Microlunatus soli: one gene and its partner. The main gene of each other region encodes a partner of the protein of the gene in region 2 in a complex. Links are inferred from orthologs where the notes say so. Each region holds a gene or a part of one and is shown on either strand. Other genes may lie near its edges. The genes, in order: BLU38_RS31810 and uvrB.

The links.
Region 1: the proteins of uvrB (region 2) and BLU38_RS31810 are in contact, whole or in part, in a crystal structure (PDB 7EGT), measured with the Thermus thermophilus proteins. The link is inferred for Microlunatus soli from one-to-one orthologs. Residues at the interface, in WP_096411307.1 of Thermus thermophilus: Glu23, Leu25, Arg26, Asp27, Gly28, Glu29, Arg30, Phe31, Arg55, Glu326, Asp327, Phe328, Glu379, Ser382, Gln383, His398, Gly400, Arg401; in WP_096412145.1 of Thermus thermophilus: His654, Arg656, Phe657, Gln666, Asp668, Glu669, Lys680, Arg681, Leu682, Ser683, Lys685, Tyr686, Ala687.

What each region holds. Positions count from the first base shown.
Region 1 is NZ_LT629772.1:4,210,247-4,225,466, reverse strand. The notes cover bases 4,285-7,624. They hold BLU38_RS31810 (UvrD-helicase domain-containing protein), read right to left. Parts: upstream 7,314-7,624; coding sequence 4,485-7,313; downstream 4,285-4,484. Other genes in these bases: BLU38_RS19300 (phospholipase D-like domain-containing protein), read left to right, coding at 7,586-7,624; BLU38_RS32085 (M23 family metallopeptidase), read left to right, coding at 4,285-4,400. In the rest of the region: BLU38_RS19335 (aminoglycoside phosphotransferase family protein), read right to left, coding at 1-155; sucD (succinate--CoA ligase subunit alpha), read right to left, coding at 197-1,075; sucC (ADP-forming succinate--CoA ligase subunit beta), read right to left, coding at 1,110-2,276; BLU38_RS19320 (cobalamin B12-binding domain-containing protein), read right to left, coding at 2,468-2,893; more of BLU38_RS32085, read left to right, coding at 3,249-4,284; more of BLU38_RS19300, read left to right, coding at 7,625-8,824; BLU38_RS19295 (sulfite exporter TauE/SafE family protein), read right to left, coding at 8,991-9,887; BLU38_RS19290 (RrF2 family transcriptional regulator), read right to left, coding at 10,159-10,605; BLU38_RS19285 (hypothetical protein), read right to left, coding at 10,618-10,962; BLU38_RS19280 (GlsB/YeaQ/YmgE family stress response membrane protein), read right to left, coding at 11,033-11,308; BLU38_RS19275 (response regulator), read right to left, coding at 11,489-12,202; BLU38_RS19270 (ATP-binding protein), read right to left, coding at 12,199-13,692; BLU38_RS19265 (PspC domain-containing protein), read left to right, coding at 13,875-15,220. UniProt on the Escherichia coli protein: A helicase with DNA-dependent ATPase activity. Unwinds DNA duplexes with 3'-5' polarity. Translocates on single-stranded DNA with 3'-5' polarity. Initiates unwinding more efficiently from a nicked substrate than double-stranded DNA.
Region 2 is NZ_LT629772.1:853,862-868,658, forward strand. Bases 11,790-14,706 are described here. They hold uvrB (excinuclease ABC subunit UvrB), read right to left. Parts: upstream 14,344-14,706; coding sequence 12,235-14,343; downstream 11,790-12,234. Other genes in these bases: BLU38_RS04060 (TerC family protein), read right to left, coding at 11,790-11,948; BLU38_RS31320 (hypothetical protein), read right to left, coding at 14,390-14,706. In the rest of the region: BLU38_RS04010 (MBL fold metallo-hydrolase), read left to right, coding at 1-460; BLU38_RS04015 (SGNH/GDSL hydrolase family protein), read right to left, coding at 568-1,167; BLU38_RS04020 (NADPH-dependent F420 reductase), read right to left, coding at 1,333-1,980; BLU38_RS04025 (CPBP family intramembrane glutamic endopeptidase), read right to left, coding at 2,218-3,144; BLU38_RS04030 (sensor histidine kinase), read left to right, coding at 3,280-4,509; BLU38_RS04035 (response regulator transcription factor), read left to right, coding at 4,497-5,135; BLU38_RS04040 (GxGYxYP domain-containing protein), read right to left, coding at 5,242-7,350; BLU38_RS04045 (MFS transporter), read right to left, coding at 7,527-8,837; BLU38_RS04050 (dihydrofolate reductase family protein), read right to left, coding at 9,110-9,709; BLU38_RS04055 (metalloregulator ArsR/SmtB family transcription factor), read right to left, coding at 9,830-10,705; more of BLU38_RS04060, read right to left, coding at 10,953-11,789; more of BLU38_RS31320, read right to left, coding at 14,707-14,797. UniProt on the Escherichia coli protein: The UvrABC repair system catalyzes the recognition and processing of DNA lesions. A damage recognition complex composed of 2 UvrA and 2 UvrB subunits scans DNA for abnormalities.

The DNA of each region.
Region 1 (15,220 bases), 3.4 Mb from region 2 along the record:
ACGACGAGCGCGGCCGTGCCGCCGTCCAGGACGTCACCGAGCTGCAGGCCCCAGCGGGCAGCGAGTCGGCGGACCTGATCGTCCAGCCCGGCCAGCCAGGACTCGGCGCCCTGACTGACCGCACGGGCCCGGACGATCTCCGGGATCGCCAGCACGGCCGTTGTCGATCGTGCGCTGATCGGTCGGTGGTCCGCGATCAGCCGTTGATGATCTTGCGCATCAGGTCCGCGGTCTCGCTCGGCGTCTTGCCGACCTTGACTCCGGCGGCCTCGAGCGCAGCCTTCTTGGCCTCGGCGGTGCCGGAGGAACCGGACACGATCGCGCCGGCGTGACCCATCGTCTTGCCCTCCGGTGCGGTGAAGCCGGCGACGTAGCCGACGACCGGCTTGGTGACGTTGGCCTTGATGTAGTCGGCGGCCCGCTCCTCGGCGTCGCCGCCGATCTCGCCGATCATCACGATCGCCTTGGTGTCCGGATCGGCCTCGAACGCCTCGAGGGCGTCGATGTGGGTGGTACCGATCACCGGGTCGCCGCCGATCCCGATGGCGGTGGTGAAGCCGAGATCACGCAGCTCGTACATCATCTGGTAGGTCAGCGTGCCGGACTTGCTCACCAGACCGATCGGCCCCTTGCCGGCGATGGTGTGCGGGGTGATCCCGGCCAGTGACTCCTCCGGGGTGATGATGCCCGGGCAGTTCGGACCGATGATCCGGGTCTTCTTGCCGATCGAGTAGTTGTAGAGCTCGGCGGAGTCCTTCACCGGGATGCCCTCGGTGATGATCACCAGCAGTCCGATCTCGGCGTCGATGGCCTCGATCGCGGCGTCCTTGGAGAAGGCCGGCGGGACGAACGCGACCGACACGTCGGCGCCGGTCTCCTTCATCGCCTCGGCGACCGTGCCGAAGACCGGGAGCTCCTTGCCGTCGAAGTCGACGGTGGTGCCCGCCTTGCGGGCGTTCACGCCGCCGACGATGTTCGAGCCGGCCTGGAGCATCAGCTTGGTGTGCTTGGAGCCCATCCCCCCGGTCATGCCCTGGACGATGATCTTGCTGTCAGCGTTCAAAAAGATCGACATGTTGTGTGTTTCCTCTTTCTCTGCTGTCAGCGCGTCACTTGGCGGCCGCGAGCTCGGCGGCCTCGGCCGCGGCTCCGTCCATCGTGTCGACCTGGGTGACCAGCGGGTGGTTCAGTTCGTTCAGGATCGCGCGGCCCTTGTCGACGTTGTTGCCGTCGAGCCGGACCACCAGCGGCTTGGTGGCGTTGTCGCCGAGGATCTCCAGCGCGCCCTTGATGCCGTTGGCGACCTCGTCGCAGGCGGTGATGCCGCCGAAAACGTTGACGAACACCGTACGGACCTGCTCGTCACCCAGGATCACGTCCAGACCGTCGGCCATCACCTGGGCGTTCGCGCCGCCGCCGATGTCGAGGAAGTTGGCCGGCTTCACCCCGTGCTGTTCGCCGGCGTAGGCGACCACGTCCAGCGTGCTCATCACCAGGCCGGCGCCGTTGCCGATGATGCCGACCTCGCCGTCCAGCTTGACGTAGTTGAGGCCCTTCTCCTTGGCCTTGACCTCGAGCGGATCGGTGGCGGCATTGTCGACCAGCGCAGCATGATCGGGATGCCGGAAGTCGGCGTTCTCGTCGATGGTGACCTTGCCGTCCAACGCGATGATGTCGCCGGCGCCGGTCTTCACCAGCGGGTTGACCTCGACCAGGGTCGCGTCCTCGGCGGTGTAGACCCCGTAGAGCTTGATCAACACCGGGGCGATCTTGGCGCCGGTCTCGGCGTCGAAGCCGGCCTGATCGACGATCTCCTTCGCCTTGGCCTCGTCGATGCCGACCAGCGGGTCGACCTCGACCCGGGCCAGCGCCTCGGGCCGCTCGACGGCCAGTTGCTCGATCTCCACGCCGCCCTCTTTGGAGCACATCGCGAGGTAGCGGCGGTTGGCCCGGTCCAGCAGCACCGAGAAGTAGTACTCCTCGGCGATGTCGGCGCCCTCGGCGATCATCAGGGTCTTGACGACGTGGCCCTTGATGTCGAGGCCGAGGATCTCCTCGGCCTTGGCCGCCGCCTCGTCCGGACTCTTGGCGATCTTGACGCCACCGGCCTTGCCGCGGCCGCCGGTCTTCACCTGGGCCTTGACCACGACCACCGGGGTGGCCAGCTCGGCAGCGGCGGACTTCGCCTCGTCCGGCGTGGTCGCGGTGATCCCCCGCAGAACCGGTACTCCGTGTGCCTCGAACAGGTCCCGCGCTTGGTACTCGTACAGATCCACCGCGCCCTACCTTTCACTTCCGTCGTGACTCGTCCGCGGTAGCAGACGAGGCCGAGCCTAACGGCTGACCGGCACGCCGCGCGGCCGACCCCGACCGCCCACCCGCGTTCCCGCGCGCCTTTTGTGTCTCCGCGCAGGTTCGAGCCCGCGCGGGTACGGCAAAGGTGCGCGGGACGGGAGGGGGTGGGGCGTCACACGACGGCGGACGGGGTGATGTTGGCCCGGACCCAGTCGACCACCTCGGCCATCGATGCGCCAGGGGTGAAGATGCCGGTGATGCCGAGCTCGGCCAGCGCCGCCCGGTCCTCCTCGGGGATGATGCCGCCACCGAACACCACGATGTCGGCGGCGTCGTTCTCGGCCAGCAGTTCGGCGACCCGGGCGAACAACGTCATGTGTGCCCCGGACAGCACCGACAAGCCGATCCCGTCGGCGTCCTCGGCGACGGCCGTACTGACGATCTGTTCCGGAGTCTGATGCAGGCCGGTGTAGATGACTTCCATGCCGGCGTCGCGGAGCGCCCGGGCAATCACCTTGGCGCCCCGGTCATGGCCGTCCAGACCTGGCTTGGCGACCACGATCCGCAACTGCCGACCGGCGCTCGACGCAGTATCCATGCCGCGACATTACTCCCGGCCGATTCACTCCGCAGGGTCGCGAAACGACCTAGAATCGGGGCTATTCCCTCAAGGTCGGCGCAGGCTGCGCTGACGAGTGCGCAAGGAGATGCCGGCAAGCCGCCGGATCGTCCACAGATGGCGACCCGAGGTTTGTTCTGCCGTTATTCATCCGTTATGGTCGTGAAGTGCCGACCACTCGGGGGTCGATCGAGAGTGTCCGGCATCCAGTCGATGGTCGGCGACAAGGTCGGCCTGGGCACCTCGTCGAGGTGCGATTGGGATCTGTCGTCGAGCAAGGAGAACGTCCCGCGTGCCATCGCAACTGCCTCAGCGCTTCGGTCCGCTGAAAAGCGTGAAGACCAGCGCCAAGGCCTTCGGGACCACCCAGTCCAAGCGTGCCCGCCGTGCTGCCCGCGAGGTCAGCAAGGACAAGCGTGGCTGGCTCCGGCACGGGATCGCCGCCATGGCGATCGCCGGGCTGGGGCTGGCCGGCGCCGGCGCGGTTGCCGTCACCGGATCCGCCAATGAGTCGGGCGGTTCTGCGCCGGGCGTATCGGTGGCCAGCAAGGCGATCGCGGGCAACGCGATCGGGTCCCGGGACAGCGACACCACCAGCCGCTCCACCCAGCGCCAGGATCTCGGCTCGGAGGAACAGCAGGTGCATCACGGCACCGGCGAGCCGATGGACGGCACGGTCGACATGACGGCCCGCCGCGACGCCCAGAAGAACGCCAAGGTCACCGACACCAGCGCCGGCGACGACGCGGCGACCAAGGCCGCCCAGGAGCGCGCCAAGGAGCTGCAGGCCGACGCCCTGAAAGCCCAGGAACTGTCCGGCAAGCTGAGCAAGGAAGAGCGCGACCGCAAGATGGAGGAGGCCGAGAAGGCCGCCGCCGCTGCCCGAGCCGCTCAGTCCCAATCCGGTGGCCAGGGTGCCGCGACCGGCACCACCGGCGGCGCCGCCAGCACCGATGACTCGACAGGCAGCGCATCGACCGATACCTCGTCCTCGACCGACTCCGCGGCCAGTGACGACAGCGACACCAGCGCAGCAAGCACCTCCAGCAGCGGCAGCGCCACCACACCGGTCGCCAAGGGCGCGTACAGCATCGCCGCGACCTTCGGCCAGTACGGATCCTGGTCGCGCTACCACACCGGCGTCGACTTCTCCGCGCCGATCGGGACCCCGATCCACGCACCGGGCGACGGCACCATCACCAACGCCGGCATGGGCTCGGCGAGTGGTTGGGCCGGCAACTACGTAGTGGTCAAGTTCGCCAACGGCGACCAGATGCTGATGGCCCACATGTCCTCGGTTTCGGTCAGCAACGGCCAGCATGTCTCGGCCGGCCAGGTGATCGGACACGTCGGGATGACCGGCCGCGCCTTCGGTCCGCACACCCACGTCGAGTTCTACCCCAAGGGCATCACCCCGGGCGACGTGTACAGCGCCAAGGACCCGATCTCGAACTACTTCAGCCCGCACGGCGTGAAGGTCTCTTGACCTCGCCGGTCCCGTACGCGTGACCTCGGTTCAGCCGCATCGAATCCGTTCGGTGCGGCTGAATTCGTTCTGCCGGCCGTCGGCTCAGAGCTTTTCGATCGGCGCGTGCCGCAGCGACAGCCGCTTGGTGCCCGCCGATCCGAAGTCGACGTCGGCCTTGGCGGCGTCGCCGTCGCCGGAGACCGCCACCACACTGCCCATCCCGAACACCGAGTGCAGTACCCGGTCACCCGCCTTCAGCGTCGGCACCTCCTTGCGCTGGGGCAGGCTGCTGCCGAAGCCGACGGTGTTGCGCCAGCGAGCGGTCGCCTCCTCCTTCTTGCGCTCTCGCTCGGACCGGTCATAGGTCGCCGAGGTCGACCGCCAACTGGTCATCGCACCTTCGGTGCGGCGCCAGTCGATGAGGTCGACCGGGATCTCGGCGAGGAACCGGCTGGGTGGATTGTGCTGCGGTGCTCCCCAGGCCGAACGGACGATCGCCCGGCTCAGATAGAGCCGCTTGCGGGCCCGGGTCAGACCGACGTAGGCCAGCCGACGTTCCTCCTCCAGCTCCTTACGCTCCCCCAGCGCCCGCTGGTGCGGAAAGATGCCGTCCTCCAGTCCGCCGAGGAAGACGGTGTCGAACTCCAGACCCTTGGCGGTGTGCAGGGTCATCATGGTGACCATCCCGGAACTCTCCTCCGCCGGACCGTCGGGGATCTGGTCGGCATCGGCGACCAGCGCCACCCGCTCCAGGAACGCACCCAGGGTCACGTCCGGCTCCGGTGCGCCCGCACCCAGCTCGAACTCGGCGCCGACCAGTTCGTCGGCGTCCGGGCCGATCTCGATCTGGTCCGGAATGGTGTAGGTCACGGTGGTCGTCGCCGATCCGGAACTCGTTGCCGCCAGGGCACCCGAGTCCTCAGCAGCCATGGGCCCTGAGCTTGTCGAAGGACTGGGCAGTTGATCATCGCTGACCCGTTGATCAGCATTGCCTTCTCGATCGGCACTGCCTTCTCGATCGGCACTGCCTTCTGGATCAGCACTGCCTTCTGGATCAGCAGAGACGACCTCATCCAACTCGAACAAGCCTTCGGCGAAGAGGCTGTCGGGAGGTGCCGGATCGACTCGCGACCCTTCGACAAGCTCAGCGCCCTTCTTCCGGGATCCTGCGCTCTTCTTCCCGGACCCGGCGCTCTTCTTCGATGCATCTGCCCCGTCCTGCTCGGGCTCTGTCACCGGTTGCGGGTCGGCGGTCAGGATCGGCTCGGTACTGAGCGAGGACAGCCCACCGCCGGAGCCGTCGCTGCCGATCGTGGTGGCGCCGCCGGCGGCGACGAACTCGCGGGCGACCGCGACCAGCTCGACCAGGTTCTCCAGGCGGGTCTCGTCCTGCGGATCACTGGACTCGTGCAACTCGGTCAGATAGCCCGAGTCCTGCAGCACGGTGGTCAGCACCTCGTCGGCCGGTGCACCGTCGGCGACCAGTCCCTCGCACTTGTCCATGAACGCAGTGAAGCCGGCGATCTGCTTGGCCGACCGGGTGGCCAGACCCTCGATCTCGTCGGCCTTGCGCAACGCGTCGGCGAAGCTGATCCGATGCTCGGCGGCGTAGGCCTCGACCGCCGCCTCAGCACGGTCACCGATCCCCCGCTTGGGCACATTCAGGATCCGCCGCAGCGACACGTCGTCAGTGCGGTTGGCGATCGCACGGAGGTAGCCGATGGCGTCCCGGATCTCGCGGCGTTCGTAGAACCGGACGCCGCCGACCACCTTGTACGGCAGCCCGACCCGGATGAACACCTCTTCGAAGGCTCGGGACTGGGCGTTGGTCCGATAGAACACCGCGACATCGCCGTACTTGACCGACCCGGCGTCGACCAGCGCATCGATCTCGCCGGCGACGAACTGGGCCTCGTCGTGTTCGGAGTCAGCGACGTAGCCGACCAATTGTTCCCCGGTGCCGGCATCGGACCAGAGCCGCTTGTCCTTGCGCCCCTCGTTGTTGGTGATCACCGCGTTGGCGGCATCGAGGATGTTCTGGGTGGAGCGGTAGTTCTGCTCCAACAAGATCGTTTCCGCGCCCGGGAAGTCGGTTTCGAAGTCCAGGATGTTGCGGATCGTTGCACCCCGGAAGGCATAGATCGACTGGTCGGAGTCACCCACCACCATCAGCTCCGACGGCGACGCCTGGGGCCCGTCCTCGACCGCCGCGGGGCCGTCGTCGACCTCGCCGCAAAGCTGCTGGATCAACGCGTACTGGGCGATGTTGGTGTCCTGGTACTCGTCGACCAGGACATGCCGGAAGCGACGGCGATACTGTTCGCGGACCTCGGGGAAGGCCTGCATCAGGTGCACCGAGGTCATGATCAGATCGTCGAAGTCCAACGCGTTGGCCGCGGTCAGCCGGGACTGATATTCCTTGTAGGCCTCGAGATAACCCTGCTCGATCTCGGTGCTCACCTTCGATCCGGCCGACTCGGTGTCGACCAGTTCGTTCTTGCAGTTGGACACCCAGTTGAGCACCGCCCGCGGCGGGAATCGCTTCTGGTCAAGGGAAAGATCCCGACAGACCAGGGTCATCAACCGCTTGGCGTCGGTGTCGTCGTAGATCGAAAAGGTGCGGGACAGACCGAACCGGCCGACCTCGGCGCGCAGGATCCTGACACACGCGGAGTGGAAGGTGGAGACCCACATCAGCTTCGCCCGGTTGCCGACCAGCTCGGTGACCCGGTCGCGCATCTCGGCGGCAGCCTTGTTGGTGAAGGTGATCGCCAGGATCGAGCCGGGGTGCACGTTGCGTTCGCTGACCAGGTAGGCGATCCGCCGGGTCAGCACCCGGGTCTTACCCGATCCGGCGCCAGCCACCACCAGCACCGGGCCACCCTCGTGGGTGACCGCCTGTCGCTGCTGAGGATTGAGCCCGGCCAGCAGATCCTTCTTGCGGCCCTTCTTCCGCTTCCCTCCTGGCGACCGCTTCGCGGCCGGAGGATCGGGGAACAGCGCGCCGGCCCCGTCCACCTGGTCCGAGGCGTCGGGGGCGGCCGATGTCTCGGAAGGATCTGTGCTCGTCATGACCTGACAAGCCTACTGGTGAGCGCCGACCCTCCCCGGGTACGGGTGGCCGCCCCGGGGCCGCGCCGCAGCGACGTTCCGCGTTCACCCGCAGCGGCTCGAAGTTGAGCAACGCCACTAGGCTGAGCAGCATGTGGCTGCGGAGGGTACCGGTGCGAAAGATCGTCCGACGGACGGTCCTCGCGGTGGCCGCGGTCCAGGGCGTCACTCTCGCGGCGCTGGCCGTCGTCGACTATCGGCGCAAGAAGGTTCGGCGACCGGCGGTCTTCCCCCGCGTGCCACCACGTTCGGTGACCGCCGGCGGCTCCGAGGTCACCGTCTACACCTACGGCGAGGACCTGTTCGCCGACATGCTCGGCGCGATCCGGCAAGCCACCCGGCAGATCTTCTTCGAGACCTTCATCTGGAAGGCCGACCCGGTCGGGCTGGAGTTCAAACAGGCCCTGCTGGATGCCGCCGAACGCGGCGTCCGGGTCTACATCGTCTACGACGAATTCGCCAACCTGGTGGTGCCCCGGACCTTCTTCCACTTCCCCAAGCATCCCAATCTCAAGATCAAACCGCATCGGCTGTTCAGCATGGGCCTGAGCGTCGCCCGGCAGGCCGGCCGGGACCATCGCAAGCTGCTGGTGGTCGACGACGACGTCGCCTTCGTCGGCGGCTACAACATCGGCAGCACCTACGCGACCAACTGGCGCGACACGCACGCCCGACTGACCGGCGACATCGTCTGGGACATGCAGAACGCGTTCATCGACTACTGGAACCTGTTCCCCCGGCGTCGGCTGCCGCAGCTGCCCGACACCGGCGGCCTGGTCTGGCAGCCGAACATCCGGCTCTACCGCAACGTGCCGAAGAACCTCGTCTTCCCGATCCGCGGCATGTATCTGGAAGCGATCGATCGGGCCAGCCATCACATCTACCTGACCCACGCCTATCTGATCCCCGACGACGACATGGTGCGCGCCCTGCTGCAGGCCGCCGAACGCGGTGTCGACGTCCGGATCATCGTCCCCGCCGAGTCCAACCACATCGTCGCCGACTGGTTGTCCCGCGGCTTCTACAGTCAACTGCTGCGCGGCGGCGTACGGCTCTTCCTCTACCAGGGCGCCATGGTGCACGCCAAGACCGCCTGCATCGACGGTCAATGGTCGACGATCGGCACCGCCAACATCGATCGGCTGTCCCTGCAGGGCAACTACGAGATCAACATCGAGGTGTTCTCCGCACCGGTTGCCGCCCAGCTGGAGGAGATCTTCGCGATGGACAGCTCGAACAGTCGCGAGCTGACCCTCGACGAGTGGCACAGCCGGCCGGCGATGGTGAAATTCTCCGAGAGCGTGCTGACCCCGTTCCGCACCTTGTTGTAGCAAGGGGGACGACCCCCTTGGACGCCCGAGTCGGTCGCGTACGGGTGGCCGGTCGCGTCTGCAGCAGGGGACGCCACCTGGGACCCCGCGCGCCCAGGATCCGACGAGGTTATGCACCTATTTCGGCGCGGGAAACGTGCGCAACCTTGATCTATCGAGGTTCGGCTCAGGCGGAGACGGACTCTTGCTCGGTGGCGGCCTCGGTTGCACCTTCGCGGCGGCGGCGGATGATCACGAAGGCCAGGCCGGCCAGGGTGATCAGGAACAGCGCGATGTAGACCGCCCAGCGCGGGCCGGCCGGGACGTCGACGGCCTTCAGCAGGGTCCGGGAATTGGTCAGCAGGATGATGCCGGCGACCGCGATGCCGAGCAGGTGGGCCGGTGCGATCCGGACCAGGTAGGCCGCGATCGGTGCCGCGATCACGCCGCCGATCAACAGCGCCACGGCCAGACCCCAGTGGATGCCCTGGGAGCCCAGCGCCAGGATGAAGCCGAGGCTGGCCGCCGCACTCACCACGAACTCGGCGGTGTCGATCGAGCCGATCACCTTGCGCGGCGCCATCCGCCCGTCGGTCAGCAGCGTCGGGGTGGCGACCGGACCCCAGCCACCGCCACCAGTGGCGTCGACGAATCCGGCGAACAGACCGAGCGGCGCCAACAGCTTCAGGCCGGGATTGCCCTTCAGCCGCGGCTTGATGCCGATCAGGAATCGGATGAAGATGTAGATGCCGAGCGCCAGCAGGATGCCGCACATCACCGGCTCGGCGGCCTCGGTGGACAGCTTGGACAGCACCGTGGCGCCGAGGAACGAGCCGATCGCACCTGGGATCGCGATCCTGGCGACCACCCGCCAGTCGACGTTCTTCAGCCTCCAGTGCGAGATCCCCGAGGCGATGTTGGTGCCCATCTCCGACAGGTGCACCGATGCCGACGCCGCTGCGGGGGTGAGTGAGGCGATCGCGACCAGCAGCGTGCTGGACGTGACGCCGTACCCCATCCCGAGCGCGCCGTCGACGAGCTGTGCGAGCAACCCGACAATCGCGACGACGATGAGTTTGCGCATGAGCTGGCCCCGATCCTTCTGTGTTTCGTGTCTGTCCGGTGCGGCCCGTACGGCAGCGGATGTTCCGCTTGGGAAGTATTCCTGCCGTACGAGGTATTCCTACCGACTCCGTAGGATTTACGGGAGACTATAGCGGAGACCGGACCGGTGTGGTCACATCGTGAGAAGGGCGCCGTGTCGTAGCCCGCTCAGCCGCGGACAGTCAGGTTCAGGGCGCCCCGGTCGGGTTACTCAGATCGGGCCATCAGATCGGGCCTTCCGATCCGGGCACTCAGGACCAGGCGGCGGGCGACTCGATCAGCCGGGCGACCGCGGTCGGCATGCTGCCGGCGGCGATATTGGCCAGCGTGACCTGCTCCAGGATCGAGCGTTCGCTGGCGCGCAGGGCGATCCAGACCTGCTGCAGCGGAACTGCCGCACCGGTGTACTCCAGATGCTCCGGCCGGCTGCCGCGGACGTTGGCCAGTTCGCCGTCGAGCACCCGGATGATGTCGGCGATGCTGATCTCCTCGGCCGGTCGGCTGAGTCGGTAGCCTCCATCCGGTCCACGCTGGCTGCGCAGGATCCCCCCGCGACGCATCTCGCCGAGGATGCTCTCCAGATACTTGGCCGGGATCTCCTGGGCGGCGGCGAGCTGGTCCAACGTCCGGGGACCACCGGCCGCTGCCAGCTCGGCGGCGGCCCGGAGGGCGTAGTCCACGCGCGCTGAAAGTCTCATCAGGGAAGTAGGTTACTGCCAGAGCACCGCGAGTGCGGCGTTGGTGACGGTCAGCAGCCCCAGAAGCCCCCACAACCCCCGCGGAATCGTGGTGAATCGCCGGTTCAGCACCACCAGCACCGTGATGATCAACGCCAGCACCAGTTTGATGCCGATCTTGACGTGGTTGACCGGGTCCGGTCCGACCTCGGCGAACACCACCAGTGCGACGCCCGTCACCAGCATCGTGTACGAGCCGTGCAGCATTGCCGCATTGACCTCCGGCTCGACCTGCTTCATCTGCACCAGGAAGCCGCCGAACAGGGAAGCGAATCCGATCAGATGGAGCAGCAGGACGATGTGTTGGGCGACCTCCATGGCGCTCATCGTAGCGACGGCCGCATCGGAGTCATCCGATGCGGCCGTCGACAGCAGGTTGGTGGGTCGGTCAGGCGCGATCCGTCGCCTTGCCGCGCTTGGTGATCGCGGTGAATGCGAAACTCAGAACGGCTGCCGCCGCAACGCTGATGATCCAACGAATCCAGTCGATACCGGGAGTATCCCGGACGCCGAGCACGCTGGAGAGCCAATAGCCGATCAGTGCGCCGCCGATGCCGAGAACGACTGTCACGATCCAGCCGTACGCCTGCTTTCCGGGTAAGACGATTCGTGCCAGCACTCCGATGACCGCCCCGAAGATGATGGTGCCGATAATCGCGCCCATGCCTCGTTCCTTTCGTACGGACGACACGCGGCGGCGGAATAGCCGTCGCGGTTGAACCTACTTGCGAAACTTCCTCACTCTTACGGAACTGCCGAACTCTTGCAGAACTGCCGAACGCTTGCGGGACAGACGCCCCTTGTCAGCTGTGGTTCCCACAATTGAACTGTAATCGCCGTCAGGTCAGACCAATCGCCGATCGGTGGCCCAACGGGTCAATTGATGCCGATTCGAAAGCTGCAACTTACGTAAGACGCTGCTCACGTGGGTCTCGACGGTTTTGATCGAGATGAACAGTTCCTTGGCGACTTCCTTGTAGGCGTACCCACGCGCAATCAGGCGCATCACCTCCCGCTCTCTGGGCGACAGCCGGTCCAGGTCCTCGTCGACGCTGGCGATGTCGATCGCGCCGGAAAATGCATCGAGGACGAAGCCGGCCAACCGCGGCGAAAAGACGGCGTCACCTTCGGCGACCCGCCGAATGGCGTCGATCAGTTCCGAACCGCTGATCGACTTGGTGACATAACCGCGGGCACCGCCGCGGATCACCCCGATCACGTCCTCGGCGGCGTCGGACACCGACAGCGCGAGGAACTTCTGATCCGGGTCCTGCTCATGCACCCGGCGCAACACCTCGGTGCCGCCGCCGCCCGGCAGATGAACGTCCAGCAACACCACCTCCGGCTTGGTCTCGGAGATCACCCGGACCGCGGTGTCGACGTCCTCGGCCTCCCCCAGCACCCGGCACCGGGTGCCGATCTCGGCCCGGACACCGCTGCGGAACATCGCGTGATCGTCGACGATCACCACGGTCCGCGGGCCCTGCGGCGGAACCGGTTCGGGCCCCGGCTCCGCACTGGGCGTCCCGAGACCGTCCGGCTGTTGCTGATCACTCATCGCTGCATCTCCAGTCGTACTTCGGTTCCTTCGCCAGGAGCACTACGGATCCTGGCCGTTCCCCCGTGGCGGGTCATCCGGCCGATGATGCTGCCGCGGACCCCCATCCGGTCCTCGTCGATGGTCTCGGCGTCGAAACCGCTGCCGCGGTCCCGGACGAAGATCTCCACCAGGTCCTCGGTCGCCTCGGCGAACACGTCGATCTTGTCCGCGCCGGAGTGTTTGGCGGCGTTCACGATTGCCTCCCGGGCGGCCCGGATCATCGCCTGCATCGGTTCGGTCAGCTCGCAGTCGCCGACGGTGATCAATTCGACCGGGATGCCGCGTTCGTCCTCGACCTCGGCCGCCGCGGTGGCCAATGCCGCCTTCAGCGTGGTGTCGGTGACCTCCTCGCCGTAGAGCCAGGTCCGCAGTTCACGTTCCTGGCGGCGGGCCAGCCGCTGCACTTCCTTGGGATCGTCGGACTGTCGCTGGATCAGCGCCAGCGTCTGCAGCACCGAGTCGTGCAGGTGGGCGGCCATGTCGGCCCGGGCGTCGGCCCGCACCTTGGCAGCGCGGGCCTCGTTCAGCGCGGTCCGGGAACGGTGCAGCCACGGTGCGGCGACGATCGCCAACCCGGCCAGCGCCAACACGGTCATCGCCAGCACTTCGGGAAGTTGCTGCAACTGGTTCTGCTGGGCGACCACGATGCCGAAGGCGGCGCCGACCAGGGTCAGGCCGATCACCACCCGGATCACCGCCGGCCAGCCGCCGCGGGCGATCAGCGGGGCGAGCCAGACCCGGCCGCCGGCCTCGGTCTTCCACTCCCGCTGCCGGGCCGTGTCCGCCTGCCGCCAGACCAGTGCGGCGCCGGCGCAGGCGAATGCGACCGGCCAGAACACCTGTTGTTTGATGCCCAGACCGGAGATCTGCACGATCCAGATCAGGCCGGCGCCGAGCACGATCAACGCGAGCAGGGCGCCCCAGTCGGCACGCCGCCGCTTGCTGATCTGCACCCGCATGCCCTGCCGGCTGGCGGCCTCCAGCCCCGGCGCCTTGGCCGCTGTCTCCGGCGGCATCAGCAGCCACAGCGCGCCGTAGGCGATGACACCGACGAACTGGGTCAGCGCAAGGGCGACGAACCCCACCCGGAGCACCATCACCGGCCAGCCGAGATGCCGGGCCAGTCCGGTACAGACACCGCCCAGCAGCGCACCCTCCGAGACCCGGGTGGCCCGCGGCCGCTGTTCCTTGGCCTCCTGCTCGGCCTGTTTCCGGCTGGCGGTCTGCAGCACCTTGTCCCGGACCGTCGGGCCGGCGCTGTTCGCCTCGTCCGCGCCCGCTCGGTCGGCGGTCGTCGGGCTGTCGGCCTCCGGGGCGGCCGGCGTTTCCGGTTTGTCCGGACCGTCGGCCGAGCTGCCGGTCGCACTGTCGGTGGCGTCGGCGGGGCGCAACGGATCCGACCCGGACCGTACGGTGTCGGGTGTTCGGTGGGCGCCCAGAGATGTCATGTTGGTATCAAGGGTTGCACGTTCCGGGCGCGGTGGCAGTAGGGCTAACCCGCAGATCTCCCCTGAACGGCCGATCCGGAGGCCTCCCGAGCAGCCGAACCGGGCGGTTTCACCGCGGTTCCAGCGTTGGGTGGGGGTCGTCCCTGATGGTGTGCTGGCGGGTGGGCGACGAGGATGGTGCCATGAGTTCGATCTGGACGGTCCGCCGCAGCGTCAGCGACCGCAAGCTCAGTGGCCTGGCCGGCGGCATCGCCCGGGTCTGGAACGTCGATCCGGTGCTGGTCCGGATCGCGTTCGGCATCCTCGCTCTGAGTGGCGGTATCGGTGTCGTGCTGTACCTGTCCGGCTGGTTGATGATCCCGGCCGAGGATCGCGAGACCTCGGTGCTGGACGATGCCATCCCGCAGACCCGGGGTTGGGCCCGCGAGCTGCGGATCGGCATCGTGGTGGTGGCCTGTCTGATCGGTGTCGCAGCCCTGTCCTCGGTCGCACCGTTCGGCTTCGCCGCAGCCGTGGTGATGGCTGCCGTCTGGTATTTCGGCTACTACCGCAACCGGCCGCAGCGCTCCGAGCAGCCGGCGCCGATCGACCGACCCGAACCGATGCGGTTCGCCGAATTCTCCGGCGAACCGACGCCGTTCACCGAGGCGGCCAAGGCCTGGCAGCAGCGGATCATGGAGTTCCAGCAGACCCAGATCCGCGAGCAGGACGCCCGAGCCTGGGCCGAGCACGAACGCAGCCGCCGGGCCCCCGGACCGCAGTACGCCTATTCCCCGACCTCGTCGACACCCGCCGGCCCGGTCGCCCCGCCGCCCGACCCGCGACACGAGGCCTTCCTGGCCCACCCGGATCCGGTCGGGTTGTACACCGAGCCGGCTCCGGACGAGAGTGCGATCAAGCTGGCCGCCGAACGCCGGCTGCAGCGCAAGCGGTCGGCTCGCCGGCTCGGGCTGGTGTCGTTGATCGTGCTCGGGCTGACGATCAGCTCGATGGCCGTCGCGTCCTCGGTGTTCGGCATCGCCATCCCGACCGCGACCTATCTCGCCGCCGCGCTGCTGGTGGTCGGAGTCACGCTGTTGGCCGGAGCCCGCTTCGGCAGGCCGCCGGGGATGGCCTTCCTGGCCGTCCTGCTGTCGCTGGCGACCGCACTCGGCGTCGCCGCCCGCTACAGCAACAACCTGTCCGGCGCCGACCTCGGCGTTCGCACGGTGAGCTACGCCGACGCGGCGACGATGAGGGCCTCGGACCACCAGCGTCGCGGCCAGCTGACGGTGGACCTGAGCAAGCTGCGCGGGACCGGTGACCGGCACTACAGCTACACCGCGACCGTCGACCAAGGCATCCTGACGGTGTTGCCACCCGACAACACCAACGCCAGAATCGAATACCGGGTGACCGAGGGCATGGTCGATCTCCCGGGTGAGCGCGCCGATCGATTCGGTAACAACCTCACCGGTGCGGTGACGGCACCGGGCAGCAGTGCCGATAAACCGACCATCACGCTGGACCTGCGGGTCCGGCAGGGACA
Region 2 (14,797 bases):
CGGAACGATCGTCACCACACATCGCCATCATGATCATTGGCAGGCTCTGGCCGATCTCACTGCGCGGTGGAGTCCTCAGTTGTACGCCGGATCCCCTGACCTGGAAGCGATCCAGCAGGGTGCCGGCGTCCGTGACGTCACCGGAGTCTGGGACGCCGACGAGATCCCGATCGGCGACGAACGGCTGGAAATCCTCGGTCTGGTCGGCCACACTCCAGGGTCGATCGTGATCATCTACCGTGGCGACGTCACCCACCTGTTCACCGGTGACGGCCTGTTCCCCGGTGGCGTCGGAAAGACCGGCTCGGCCGCCGACTTCACCTCGCTGATCGAAGACGTCGAACACAAGATCTTCAACGTCTTCGAGGACGACACCGTGATCCATCCCGGCCACGGCGACGACACCACGGTCGGCCGGGAGCGCCCGCATCTGGACGAATGGCGGTCGCGCGGCTGGTGATCGGTCCGCGCCCGTTCCTGGTCGCAGTCCACTCCTGGTTCAGGGCCCTCACGATTCAGCGCCCTCAGTTTCGGGCGGCGGACACGGCTCCGGTGCGAGGTCGCTGATCAAGCCTGAACGGCGGCCAGCCAGAGCCGGGCGATCTCGTCGTGCCCGATCGCGGTCGGATGCACACCGTCCTCGGCCAACTCGGCCGCACTGCTCGCCGCGGCCAGCTTGTTCAGCTCGGCGTCCAACGCGACCACCGGTGCACCGAACTCGGTCGCCAGCCGATGGACGGTCTCGATCCGGGGCGCCAGATCCTCCCGCCACGCCGTTGCCTGCTCCTCGGTGACCGGCAGTACGAAGGGTTCCAGCAGGACCAACCCGGCCCCGGTGTCGGTGATCCGCGTGGCGATGTCGCGATAGCTGCGTTCGAAGTCTTCTGCCGACGTCGGATCGTCGCGGTCGAAGCGCCGCCAGGTGTCGTTGATCCCGATCATGATCGACACCAGATCCGGCCGGTGTGCCAGCACGTCGTCGGCCAGCCTGGCCTGCAGATCGACGGCACGGTTGCCGCCGACACCGGAGTTGATCACCGTCTGCTCGGACAGCCGGTCGGCCAGCCGACGGACATAGCCGGTGCCGAGGGCGTCCGGGTCGCCGAATCGGCCGGCGTCGGTGATGCTGTCGCCGTAGCAGACGACAACGCTGTCGGGCTTGATCATGAAGCTCCTGAGCTCGTGAGGTCGGCGACCACCTGCCGTGGCCGCATCGACCCTACCGGCACAGGCTCGTCCACCACCAGCAGCATTCCATGATCACGCCCTTGCGATGATCAGAGGCACTCGATGATTTCCAGCAGACGGACGGCACGCCGCCGGCGAGGTCGATCACATGTCGCGATAGCGCTGTGCCTTGGCGATGCCGTCCCGGAGTCCCGCGAGATCGAGCGGCGCGACGTAGGCCGGGGTGTCTCGCTGGATCCGCCATCCTTCGGCCAGTGGTCCGAGGTCCAGCACGTCGAAGCCGATCGCATCGATGAACGCCGCCACCCGATCCTTGGCCGACTGATCGTCGCCGGCGACGATCAACGCCCGCCGGTCGGCGGTCCCCCGCGCTGATGCCGCCGAGATGATCTCCGCCGCCCGGATGTGATTGAACGCCTTGACCACCCGCGCTCCGGGCAACTGACGCTGCAACAACTCGCTGGTGGTCGTCGATTCGTCGTCCAGCTCGGCGATCCTGCCGTCCCGCTGCGGATAGTAGTTGTCGGCGTCGATCACGATCTTGCCGTCGAAGTCGGCTGGATCGAGCGCGCCGATCGCCTTCAGCGGGATCGCGACCAACACCAGATCAGCTGCCGCAGCGGCCTCGGCGACGGTTCCCGCCGTCGCTCGCGGCCCGAGCTCGGAGACCAGGTCCCGCAGACTCTCCGGCCCCCGCGAGTTGGCGATCACGACATCGTCGCCGATGCCGATCGCCGCCCGAGCCACCACGCTGCCGATGTTTCCTGAACCGATGATTCCGATCGTTGCCATGCCAGGTCCAACACGATCGACGCGATCGACTATTCCCTCGGCCTCTCAGCCCGTTACGGCCGGACGCCGCGACTCCTCGTGTCCTGCACCCGAAATCCGCTACACAATTCGAGCGCCTGGAGCAGCAATCTGCTGCGTTGGCGTCGGCTGACATCCACCCGGTAAGCGCACCTCCGCCGCCTTGCAGCTCACTACTCCAGACGACCGACTTACGCACCGCATTTCGGGTGCAGGACACTAGCCGAAGGCGGGACCGCTCCAGCCGAGCCGACCGCGGGTGACGACCACCAGGATCAGTGCCGCGATACCGGCCGTGATGCCGATACCGTGGGTGATCGCCGCGTGATCCATGGTCGGGAAGACGCCGGACCAGACCACCGACGCATAGGTGTTGATCGAGCTGTGCAAGATCATCTGCAGCGGCAGGCTCTGGTTGGTGCGGTTGAAGACCCAGGTCATCACGATGCAGATCGCCATCGCGGTGCCGACGAACTCGATCACGTCGACGATCCGCACATTCGGCCAGTTCCCCCAGCTGGTGAGGAACAACGGCAGATGCCAGCAACCCCACAGCGGCCCGAGGATCAGGCTGCCGCCGAGCGACCCGAAGCGAGGCTGCAGCTTCGGCAGTGCGAAGTCCCGCCAACCCGGCTCCTCGGCGAGCCCGGTGGTGACCATCTGCAGTGCGAGCATCGGCAGGTAGACCAGCAGCACCGACACGGCGGGCAACTGGACATCACGACCGCCGGACAGCAACAACCCGATCACCGTCAAGGACAGCGGGACGCCGGCGATCACCGCCAGATAGGCGCGCCAATCGACCCGCCAGCGACGGAACCGGCCGAGCCATTCCGCCAGTCCCGCACGGCCGGAGCTGATGGCGGTGACCAGGAACGCCGAGACGATCGGGCCGAGGTAGGCGCCGGGCAGCATGCCGAGCAGTTGCGTTGTCCCGAGCACGGTCGGGAAGTCGAAGTCCCAGATGCCCAGTCCACTGCGGGACAGGACGTACGGGATCCAGGCCAGCCAGCTGAGCCCGAAGGCCAGCACGAAGAAGCTGATCACCGGCCGACGGCTGATCAGGGCGCGGAGGTCGCCCGCCCTCGGCACGGGTGCGGACTCGGTGGTCAGGTCCGGAATTCGATCCGGCAGCTGTGTTGTCATGGAGACGACGCTACGAAGTGATCTTGGTCGGCACAGTCGGGCCGAACACCATCCGATGGTGTCGCACGGTCCACCATCGACAGGGCAGCCGGCCCCCTCGTCGGTGTGCCGGGCACCGGGCAGGATGGACCCATCATGAAGTCCTGGATCACCCGTGCAGCCGCGGCGACCGGCAGCCTGCTGGCCGGCCTGGCCACCGCGCTGCCGGCGCTCTTCGCGCTCGCCCTGCTGCCGCTGCTGCTGGTGTTGCTGCCGTTCGTTCCCGATGCGATGCGACCGGTGCGAGCATTGGCGGACCGGGAACGGAGCCGGCTCTCGACGTCGGGCCGGCCGGTGCTCCGGCCGTATCGACCGATCCCCCCACCATCGACATCCCGGAGCCACGCTGCAGCCGTCCGGACGGTGTTCTCCGACCCGGCGACCTGGCGCGACCTGATCTGGCTGCTGACACACGGTCTCGGTTGGACGATCACCACGGTCCTCGCGGTCGCGCTCTGGCCGGCGGTCCTGGTCAGCCTGGTGCTGCCGATCATCTGGCAGGCGTATCCGCCCGGCACGTTCACCGCGATGTTGATCTTGATCCGGAATTGGCCGCAGGCGCTCACGCTGCCATTCCTGCAAGCGATCTGCTATGCCGCACTGGTGCTGTTCGTGGTGCCACCGGTGACGCGCTGGTGGATCGGCATCGGCCGTTCGTTGCTGCGGCCGACCTCGCAAGCGGCGCTCACCGGCGAGCTGCAGCGGGTCACCGAGACGCGGACGGCGGCCCTGGAATCGCACGGCGCCGAGCTGCGGCGGATCGAACGCGATCTGCACGACGGCGTACAGGCGCAGTTGGTCAACATCTCGGTCCGGTTGGGACTGGCGGATCGCGCGCTCCACAGCGACCCGGCTGCCGCCGGTCCGTTGATCACCGATGCGCGGACCGGCATCGAGGAAGTACTCGGCGAACTGCGCGGCATCATCCGCGGGATCTATCCGCCGATCCTCACCGACCGCGGACTGGCCGGCGCCATCCGCGCGCTGGCGGTCGGCCGGGACTTCCCGGTCGAGGTACGGATCGCCGACGACCTGCCGCGATTGCCCGCACCGGTCGAAGCGGCGGCCTACTTCGTCGTCGCCGAGGCGCTGACCAACACCACCAAGCACGGCGCGGCCCGATCCGCGACGGTGATCATCGCCGAGGCCGACGGCCTGCTGCTGATCACGGTCGGCGATGATGGCCGTGGTGGCGCCGACGAGACGCGCGGCACCGGGCTGATCGGGATCCGTCGTCGGGTCGCAGCCCTGGACGGACGCTTCGCCCTGGACAGCCCGGCAGGCCGTGGAACGACGATCGAGGTGAGGTTGCCGTGCGAATCGTGATCGCCGAGGACAACGCGCTGCTCCGCGAGGGGATCGTGATGTTGGTGCAGAGCGCCGGCCACCAGGTGGTCGGCTACGCCGCCAGTGGTCCCGAGATCGTGCCGACCTTGATCGAACAGCGGCCCGACATCGCCGTCCTGGATGTTCGGATGCCGCCGTCCTTCTCCGACGAAGGCCTGCGCGCGGCGATCGAGGTCCGCGAACAGCTGCCCGGTCTGCCGATCCTGGTGCTCAGCCAATACGTCGAGCAGGCGTTCGCCCGCGAGCTGCTGGCCGCCGGCGCAGAAGGCACCGGCTATCTGTTGAAGGACCGGATCGGCCGGGTCGAGGAATTCCTCGATGCCTTGGAACGGGTCGCAACCGGCGGCACCGCACTGGACCCCGAGGTGGTCTCCCAGCTGATGGGCCGGCGGAGCAGCCCGCTGGACGGACTGACACCGCGGGAACGGGAGGTCCTGGAACTGATGGCGCAGGGGCTGGACAATCCCGCGATCGCCCGCCAGCTGGTGATCACCGAACGCGCCGTCACCAAACACACCGGCAACATCTTCCGAAAACTCGACCTGCCGGCCACCGACAGCGGCCACCGTCGCGTCCTCGCCGTCCTGGCCTTCATCAACGCCTAGGGCGGGACCGCTGCTCCCCCGTTCCACCCCGCCGCACCGTTTCGGTAGCTCCGCACCGGGTGTGCAGGGTGCGGATGTACCGAAACGGTGCGGCGTGTGGGGGTGATCAGCGGTGTGGCGGGACGGCGACGCCGGTGCTGGACGAGCTCGCGCGGCGGGTGGTTGCCGCAGCTGCCGGAGCGGGCTTCGGGTCGTCGGTCTGCCGCAATAGATCGAAGAAGACGTCGCCGAGCACCACCTGGTAGCGGTCGTCGTCGGCCAGCAGTGCACCGAGTTCGGCGACATCGGTCGGGGTCCAGTTCCAGGCGTTGACGCCGCCGGCGATGAAGAACGGGGCCGAACCGTCCCAGCCGGCGGCGTACTCGTCCATCCCGGCCTTGAACTCGGCTGCGTCGCCGGCCGGGCTGAAGTTCCTGATCACCGGCAGCTCGCCGCCGGTCACCACGCCGCCACGGCCCGACGACTGGATGATCCCCCGCAGACCGGTGTGGGTGCGGTAGATGTCCAGCACCTCGTCGGTGAACGGGATCGAACCGTCACCGTTGCTGTAGGCGTACACCAGGTCGAGCCCGGTTTCGCGCAGATAGCGATCGGTCACGTCGGCGTACTCGGTCAGGCTCTTGCTGTCCGGCCAGGAGACCGGGTAGGTGTAGCCGGCACCGGACGGGCCGCAGATCAACAGGTCGTTGTCGGTCGCGGTCTGCTGGAAGTAGCGGTAGATCGCCGGGCCGGCGTCGGCCAGCACCGGGCTGATCGTCCAGTTGGTCGGCACCTTGCCGCGGTCCGGGTTGTCCCACAGCTCCCGCAGATGCCGCTGGCAGTACTGGATGTTGTCGCCCTCGCCGAAGGTCAGCGTCAGATAGATCTTGTTCGCCGGCTTGCTCGGCGCCGGCGTGTTGATCTTGGACGAGATCTTCGCCGGCACTCCGCCGTGCACGGTGCCGTTGGCGTAGAAGTCGGCAGCGAACACCTCGACCCGCTTGGTCGCGGCAAGATCGACTCCACCCCACTCGCCGGCCACGTCGTTGGAGAACCAACCCAGGTACGGCGTGGTGCTGGCTGTGCTGCCGAAGATCTCGGCGAGCAGTTCCCCGGGCGCACCGTTGGGATCCAGCCAGACCAACATCGCCTTGGTCGCCACCACGTAGTCACGGAAGTACGGGAACGGCTCGACCCGGGTCGGAGCGGTATCGGTCGCGGTGATCAGGTACTGGTTCCAGATGTCGACGGTCACGGTCAGCTCGGTGGTCCCGGCCGGCGGCTGGAAACGGTAGATCCAGTAGTTGCCGCCGTCGGCGAACCGGTTCTGCTCGCCACCGATCGACGACGTGCTGGCAAAGAGGAACTCCTCCTCTTCGGTCGTGTCGGGCAGGAAGTCGGCGATCACCGTGCCGTCGGCGGTGGCCTTGACCGAGGCCACCGAGGCACCCCACCCGTCGTTGCCGAAGGCGTCGGCGAATCGGACGTAGACCGCCTCGCCTCCGAGCTCGGCACTGACGTCGAGGGTCAGCGTGGTCCGGTTGGAGGAGTCCCGGATCTGCTCGGTCTCCCGAGCGACCTCACGCCAGGTGACGCCGTCAACGGCGACGGTCCGGGTCGGCGGCAGCCCGGTCAGCAGCCGCTGCTCGCAGTGCGGCCACAGATTGTCCAGCTGCCAGCGGTAGATCGCGACCTTGTCCTGACCGGTGAACCGACCGCGCAGGTCCTCCACGATCTTCAGCCCGTAGGTCTCGGCCTGCTCCGCGGTGGCGACCACAGCGTTGCGGAGGCCGGCCAGAGTGGTCGCGACGTTGATGGTGTCGGGCACGTCGGGGTCGTAGAGGATCGCCCCGGCGACCCGGGCGGCGTACTTGTCGATCAAGGTCCGCGGATCGTCGTGCCAGCGGCTGCCGGCGAAGTCCTGCAGCCAGGTCAGGTCGGCGGTGTCGTCACCCTTGTCGTAGTTGAAGTAGAGCTCCGGCCGAGTCCTGTTGACGATCCCCTGCAGGGTGGTCAGCAGAAGTTGATCTTCACCGGGCAACTCGGCGATCGAGCCCGCCTGCAGCCGGCCCGGAACGGCGAAGCGGGGCAACAACCTGCCTGGCTGCCACTGCACACCCGATGGCGATGCAGCGGCGGTCCCGGTGCTGGCGATCATGCTGCCGCTCCCGGCAGTCAGGGCGATCCCGGCGAGGACGGTGGCATTGGTTGCAAGAAATCTCCGACGGCTGACCATGTCATGCCTCCTTCGGTCCGAGCGGGGGACGCCAGACCGTACGACAACTCTGTCGCTGAGGAAGCTAGCACGAACCAGCACTCCATGGAAACGTCTCCACGCCCGCGATGAACGCACCGTGCGGCGCTGTCGACGGGGTCTGCCGGTCGGGTGTGGGTGCAGCCTGCTCGGCGTCGTCAGACCCGAGCCGGTACGGTGCCGGCGGCTGTCAGCCGGGCCCAGCTGCGTTGACAGCCGATCGCCACCAGGCAGCTGGCGCCGACCGCGATCGCGGCACCGCTGAACGACCAACCCAGTCCCCTGCTGTCGATCAGGACACCGGCCAGCGCGGTGCCGACCGCGGCGCCGACCTGGGTCACCGAGGACAGCATCGACTGCGCCTCGTTCAGACGATTGGACGGAGTCAATTGATCCAGCAGGCCCTGCTGCATGATCAAGGTCGGCGCGATCGTCAGACCGGTGCCGAAGAGCAGGGGCAACAGCAGCCACAACGGCGGCTTGCCGCTGCCGACCATCAACGCGATGCCGACCAGCAGCACCGAGAACGTGCCGGTGGTGATCATCACGGCCTGCCGCTCCGGCAGCCGCCAGTTGCGAGCTCCGAAAATCAGCCCGCCGACGGTGCTGCCGCCGGCGATCGCGGTGAACAGGATGCCGACCCGGTCGGTGCCGCCGAGCAGTTCGCCGGCGGTCCCGGCCAGCGAGGTGTCCAATTGGCCGAAGCCGATGCTCATCGCCAGCATCACGCCGAGCACCGCGGCGACGCCGGGAACGGTGATCGCGGAGCGATGATGCCGGACGGGGATACCGGTGTCCGAAGACTGGGTCTGAGGCTGGTTTCGGGCCGGTCGGGAACGGCGAGCGGCCGCCGTTCGGCAGTAGCCAACCCCTCCGGCCGCCATGCAACCGGCCGCAACCAGCACCGGCACCACCGGCGAGGACAGGGCCAGCAGGGCCGACAACAGCAGAGGGCCGAGCACGAAGAGCAACTCGACAGCGGTCGCGTCCAGAGCGAAGGCGACCCGCCGCGAGGCCGGGTTGGGGAAGACCACCCGCCAGGCCGTACGGATCGCCGGGCTGATCGGCGGGAACGCGACCCCGGCCAGGCCGGCCATCATGATCAACACCGCCAGCGGCGCGCCGGCTACGGTCGCCAGCGCGTCGCCGGCCAGCAGCGCCGCCGAGGACAATGCGGTCGGCAGTAGGATCCGGACCTGACCGGCCCGGTCCATCATCCGTCCCCAGAACGGGGTGCCGATCGCACAACCGATCGCGAAGGCGCCGGTCACGACCCCGGCGATGCCGTACGCGTTCCGTTCGGACTCGACCAGCACCAGCAGTCCGAGCGGCGCCATCGCGATCGCCAGCCGGGCCACCACCGCGGTCAGGAAGGGACTGGCTGCCGGCCGGTAGCGCAACAGCCGGCCGTAGGCCCGTAGGCCGCTGCCGAGATCGTGCTCGGCCGCCTCATCACCCAGGTTCGTCATCTCCGGATGATCATCGCACCCCGGATTGTCGGCGGCCAATCCGGTTCGCCCGATCGAGACGGTCGGCAACATCCACGGCCGATACCCCCGGACGACCTGCCCGCCGGGTTCGCCGACCGCGGACGGACCGCCACACGTGTTGCCATATCGCCCTCGTCCGCCCCCGGCAGTCCGGACGGATCGCCCCACGTGTTACCACATCGTCCTTGGGTCGTGGGAACGTCGGGGCCGAGTTCGCGGTGCGCTGCGCCCCGGCGGCGTGTCCGGACCGGTCAGCGGATCCGGTCGTAGACCAGGCTGATGGTGCCGTCCTCGCCGGCCGCATTGCTCACCAGCGCCCACTTTCCCGCCGGCAGCCCGTCCTCGAACAGCCGGGCTCCGCCACCGACGGTCTCGGGGAAGATCATGAACGCCAGCCGGTCCACCCGGTCGGCGGCCAGCAGGGCCTTGATCACGCTGGCGCTGGCGAAGACGACGATGTCGCCGCCGTCCTCGGCCTGCAGCTCGTCCACGACCTCCGGCGCCGGCCGATCCAGGATCCTGGTCCGCTGCCACGGCGCCTCGGTGAGGGTGTGGGAGAGCACCACCTTGTCCGCGTCGACCAGCCAGCGGGCGTAGCCGCGGTCGCGTTCATCGGCATTCGGATCGTCGGCAACGGTCGGCCAGAAGCCGAGAAAGCCTTCGGCGTTGACCCGGCCGAGCAGCGCGGTGCTGGCCGGCTTCCACAGCTCGGTCAGATGATCACGGGCGACGTCGCTGATCGCGTACGGCATCAGCCAGGCCATGTCCGTCGCTCCACCCGGGCCGGCGTACCGGCCGTCCAGGGTGAGGCTGATGTTGGTGACGACGCGACGAGTGGTGTTGGTGGACATGGGAGTTACTCCTTCTGCGGGAACTTGAGGAATGTGTTGAGTGGTTCGATCGGTCGGTGGTACGCGGCCGCGACGGATCAGGATGGACGGACCGAGGCCGATCACGACACGGCGACCGGATCATTTCTGCTCGGCGTTGATCAGTGCTGCGAGACGGTCGAGCGACTGGTTCCAGCCGAGCTCGATGCCGGCGATGAAATCGGCGGATTCGACGACGCTGTCGTCGATCCGGAAGCGGACGTCCAACTCGGTCGTGACGGGTTCAGGTCGGGACGGATCTCCCGCCGACGCTCCGCCCGGAGCGTCGCGATGGTCGGCCAGGGTGACGGTGTAGTCCGCGGTGAACGCGACCGCTCCGGTCGGCAGCAGCGGCGACAGCCGGAAGCCGATCCGTTCACCGTCGACGACGGACCGGACCACGCCCTCGGCGCGGCCGACCAGTCCGTCGACGCCGGTCCGATCGGCAGCGTCGGCGTACTCCTGGATCACGCGTCCGCCCGGGACCGCCTCGAAGATCAAGCGCGCGACCCGCAGGTGGTCCGGCACCCACCACCGGGCCATCCGATCGGCCTCGGTGACCGCCGCCCACACCGTCTCGCGCGGCGCCGCCAGCCGACGCCGGAAGCTGAAGCTGCGGCCGTCCGCCCAGCGGTGGGCCGTCGCGGACGCCAACTCCTCGGCCAGCGACGCACCGTAGTTGTCGAAGTCGGCGCGGACCGTGCTCTGTCGGTCGGCACCGTCGGCGAGCCGACCGAGTCGCACGGCCAGATCACGCAACGGTCCGGCCTCCAGCGCGAAGATCTTGCGCTGGCCGGACCGCTGCGAGACCACCAGGCCGGCGCGCTCGAGGGTCTGCAGATGCTTGGTCGCCTGCGGTTGACGTAAGCCGACCTCGTCGGCGATCACGCCCACCGACTGCGGACGGTCCGCGAGCGCAGTCACGATCCGCCAGCGGGCCGGGTCGGCCAGCGCCGCCAGCGCTGAGTTCTGCTCCATGACCAGAATCATTCCCTATGAAGAATATTCTTGTCAAGGAATATCTCTGATCGGTTCCGTCTCCCGCATCGTCACGGGTCGGGTCGAACCGCCGGTGCCTGCTGAGTCGAGGCCCTGGACCTGCTGATTCGAGCCTCTGAGCCTGGCGTGCCGAGGTCCCTGAGTCTGTCGAAGGGCCGCGTCCCACTCCGCCGGCGAGCCGAGCAGCGAGTTGCGGTCCTTCGACGAGCTCAGGACCCGGAGGTCGTCAGTTGCTCGGCTGGGCGGCCGTGGAGTCGGCGTCCCGCTTGGACTTGATCAGGCTTGCCACGGTGGTGACGGCGAGCGTCACGATGATCACCGTGAGCGACAACCAGATCGGGATGTCGAGGGAGAACGGGATGTGCAGCTTCTCGTCCAGGTGGTACTCGTGCATCGCGTGGAAGACCAACTTCACGCCGATGAAGGCGAGGATGATCGAGAGTCCGACCGACAGGTAGACCAACCGCTTGAGCAGTCCGCCGATCAGGAAGTACAGCTGCCGCAGCCCCATCAGCGCGAACACGTTGGCGGTGAAGACCAGGTACGGCTCCTGGGTCAGGCCGTAGATCGCCGGGATCGAGTCCAGGGCGAACAGCAGGTCGGTGCTGCCCAGCGCGATGATCACGAACAGCATCGGGGTGATCAGTCGCCTGCCACCCTCGCGGATCGTCAGCTTGGTGCCGTGGAACTCTTCGGTGGAAGGCATCCGACGCTTGACCAACCGCATCAGCGGGTTGTCCGGAGCGTCCTCCTCGTCCTCACCCTTGCGATAGTCCAGGTACAGCCGGATCGCGGTGTAGATCAGGAAGGCGCCGAAGATGAAGAAGACCCAGCTGAACAGACTGATCAGCCCGGCCCCGAGGGCGATGAAGACACCGCGGAACAGCAGCGCGAGCAGGATGCCGACCAGCAATGCGTACTGCTGATACTGCCGGGGCACCTTCAGTTTGGTCATGATGATCACGAAGATGAACAGGTTGTCCACCGACAAGCTGTACTCGGTGAGCCACCCGGCGAAGAACTCCCCGGCGTACTGGCCACCGGAGACCAACCAGACACCGAGCCCGAACAAGATCGCCAACGCGACGAAGACGCCGATGAACAGGCCGGCTTCCTTCATGGACGGCTCGTGCGGCCGGCGACCGATCACGAAGACGTCGAAGCCGAGGATGAGGACCATCACACCGACGGTGATGATCCAGGCATAGAGATGTACGTCCACCCGTTAGACCTTTCGAGAGCTCTGAGTGCGAACATGCGCTTACCTCAGAGGTCTCTTCCGCCGAGCTGCTGCAGCATCGCAGCAGACCGACCGCCGGCACCGGGTGCTGTGTCCGCCGACCAGAACTGGTCGACGGCCTGTCCGTGATGACGATGCCGTCGCGAAGGAATACTCCCCTCCGTCGTCCAGTGTCCCACTCCGGGTACGCCCCGGGGAAATCCTGACCCGGCGCTGTGGCGAGACTCGCGTTTCGGTTCGGAACCGATTCCGATTCGCCCATCCGGGCTCAGCGATTGGCCTCCACCATCTGCCGCAGCTCCCGCTTCAGCTCCGACATCTCGTCCCGCAATCGGGCGGCCACCTCGAACTGCAGATCCGCGGCTGCGGTGTGCATCTGTTCGGTGAGCTCCTGGACCAGCTGGGCCAGATCGCCGGCCGGCATCCCGGCGGTCTTGCGGGCCTGCTCGACGGCATCGGCACCGAGGTTGGGGGTCGGCGACTTGCGGTCCTTGCCGGCCCGCTTACCCATCGAGGTCCCGGCCAGCATGTCGTCGGTGTCGGCGTCCTCGCGGGCCAGCATGTCGGTGATGTCGGCGATCTTCTTCCGCAGCGGAGTCGGGTCGATCCCGTGCTCCTTGTTGTAGGCCAACTGCTTGTCCCGGCGCCGGTTGGTCTCGTCGATCGCCGCGGCCATCGACGGGGTGATCTTGTCGGCATACATGTGGACCTGACCGGACACGTTACGAGCGGCCCGGCCGATGGTCTGGATCAGGCTCTTGTCGCTGCGCAGGAAGCCTTCCTTGTCGGCGTCCAGGATGGCGACCAGCGACACCTCGGGCAGGTCGAGTCCCTCGCGCAGCAGGTTGATCCCGACCAGCACGTCGTACTCCCCCATCCGCAGCTGGCGGAGCAGCTCGATCCGGCGCAGGGTGTCGACCTCGGAGTGCAGGTAACGGGTGCGGATCCCGTTCTCCAGCAGATAGTCGGTCAGGTCCTCCGACATCTTCTTGGTCAACGTGGTGACCAGCACCCGTTCGTTCCTGTCGGCGCGGGTCCGGATCTCGCCGATCAGGTCGTCGATCTGCCCCTGGGTCGGCTTGATGATGACCTCCGGGTCGACCAGACCGGTCGGCCGGATGATCTGCTCGACGACGCCGTCGGTGCGGGCCAGCTCGTAGTCCCCCGGGGTCGCCGACAGATAGACGGTCTGGCCGATCCGCTCCACGAACTCCTCGAACCGCAGCGGCCGGTTGTCCACCGCCGACGGCAGCCGGAAGCCGTGATCGACCAGCGTTCGCTTACGGGAGGCGTCGCCCTCGAACATGCCACCGATCTGCGGCACGGTGACGTGCGATTCGTCAATGACCAGCACGAAGTCCTCGGGGAAGTAGTCCAGCAACGTGTTCGGCGGCTCGCCCGGTGACCGGCCGTCCATGTGCATCGAATAGTTCTCGATCCCCGCACAGGTGCCGATCTGGCGCATCATCTCGATGTCGTACGTGGTACGCATCCGCAGCCGCTGGGCCTCCAGCAGCTTGTTCTGGCTCTCCAGCTCACCGAGCCGATGCTCCAGCTCGGCCTCGATCCCGTCGATCGCCCGGGCCATCGTGTCCGCGCCGGCCGAGTAGTGGCTGGCCGGCATCAGGATCGCCTCGTCGTCCTCGGAGATGATCTCCCCGGTCAGCGGATGCATCACCATCAGCCGCTCGATCTCGTCGCCGAAGAACTCGATCCGGACCGCCATCTCCTCATACTTCGGGAACACCTCGAGAGTGTCGCCACGGACCCGGAACGTGCCCCGCGCGCCGGACAGGTCGTTGCGCGCGTACTGGATGTTGACCAGTTGACGCAGCAGGTCGTCGCGGTCGATCACCTGCCCGACCTTGAGCATCACCGCCAGCCGCAAATACTCTGCGGCGCTGCCCAGACCGTAGATCGCCGACACGGTCGCAACCACGACGGTGTCCCGCCGGGTCAGCAGCGAGTTGGTCGCCGAGTGCCGGAGCCGCTCGACCTCCTCATTCAGCGAGGAGTCCTTCTCGATGTAGGTGTCGGTCTGCGGGATGTAGGCCTCGGGTTGGTAGTAGTCGTAGTAGGAGACGAAATACTCCACCGCATTCTTCGGGAAGAACTGGCGCAGCTCGTTGGCGAACTGGGCGGCCAGTGTCTTGTTGGGCTGCATCACCAGCATCGGCCGCTGCAGCCGCTCGGCCAGCCAGGCGACGGTCGCGGTCTTCCCGGTGCCGGTGGCGCCGAGCAGAACGATGTCCTGCTCGCCGCCGTTGATCCGGCGCTCCAGGTCGTCGATCGCCGCCGGCTGGTCGCCGGAGGGCGCGAACTCGCTCTGCACCTGCAGCGGGTGGACGGTGCGCTGCAGTTCTTCGATCGGACGCATGAGACAGACTGTATGCCCGACCTCTGACAGCCCTTCGGTCGACGGCTCAGAGCATGGTCTTCCAGACCGAGGTCACCATCTCCTGGAAGTCGGTGTTCAGTGCGTCGGTGTCGGTCTGGGACGTGTACCAGGTGGTCACCACCGAGGCCAGTCCGTCCTCCCGGACCGCGACCACCGAGGTAACGGCGACCGTCGTGGTCCCCTGGCTGCTGGAATCCACGTACTGCATGCTCTGCGATGCGGCCTTCAGCTTGCTGGTGCCGGTGTCGATCGACGACGCGGACCCCTTTTTGACGCCGCTTTCCTCCTCGCCGAGCTGGTCCAGCCAGGTGTCCAGGACCTGCTCCGGATCGGCGCTGCCACCGACGTCGACGCACTGCGCACTCGCCTTTGCCACGAGTTCACTGTTGGTCATCGAGACCAGCGACGACTTCTTGGTCTGAACCTTCCACCC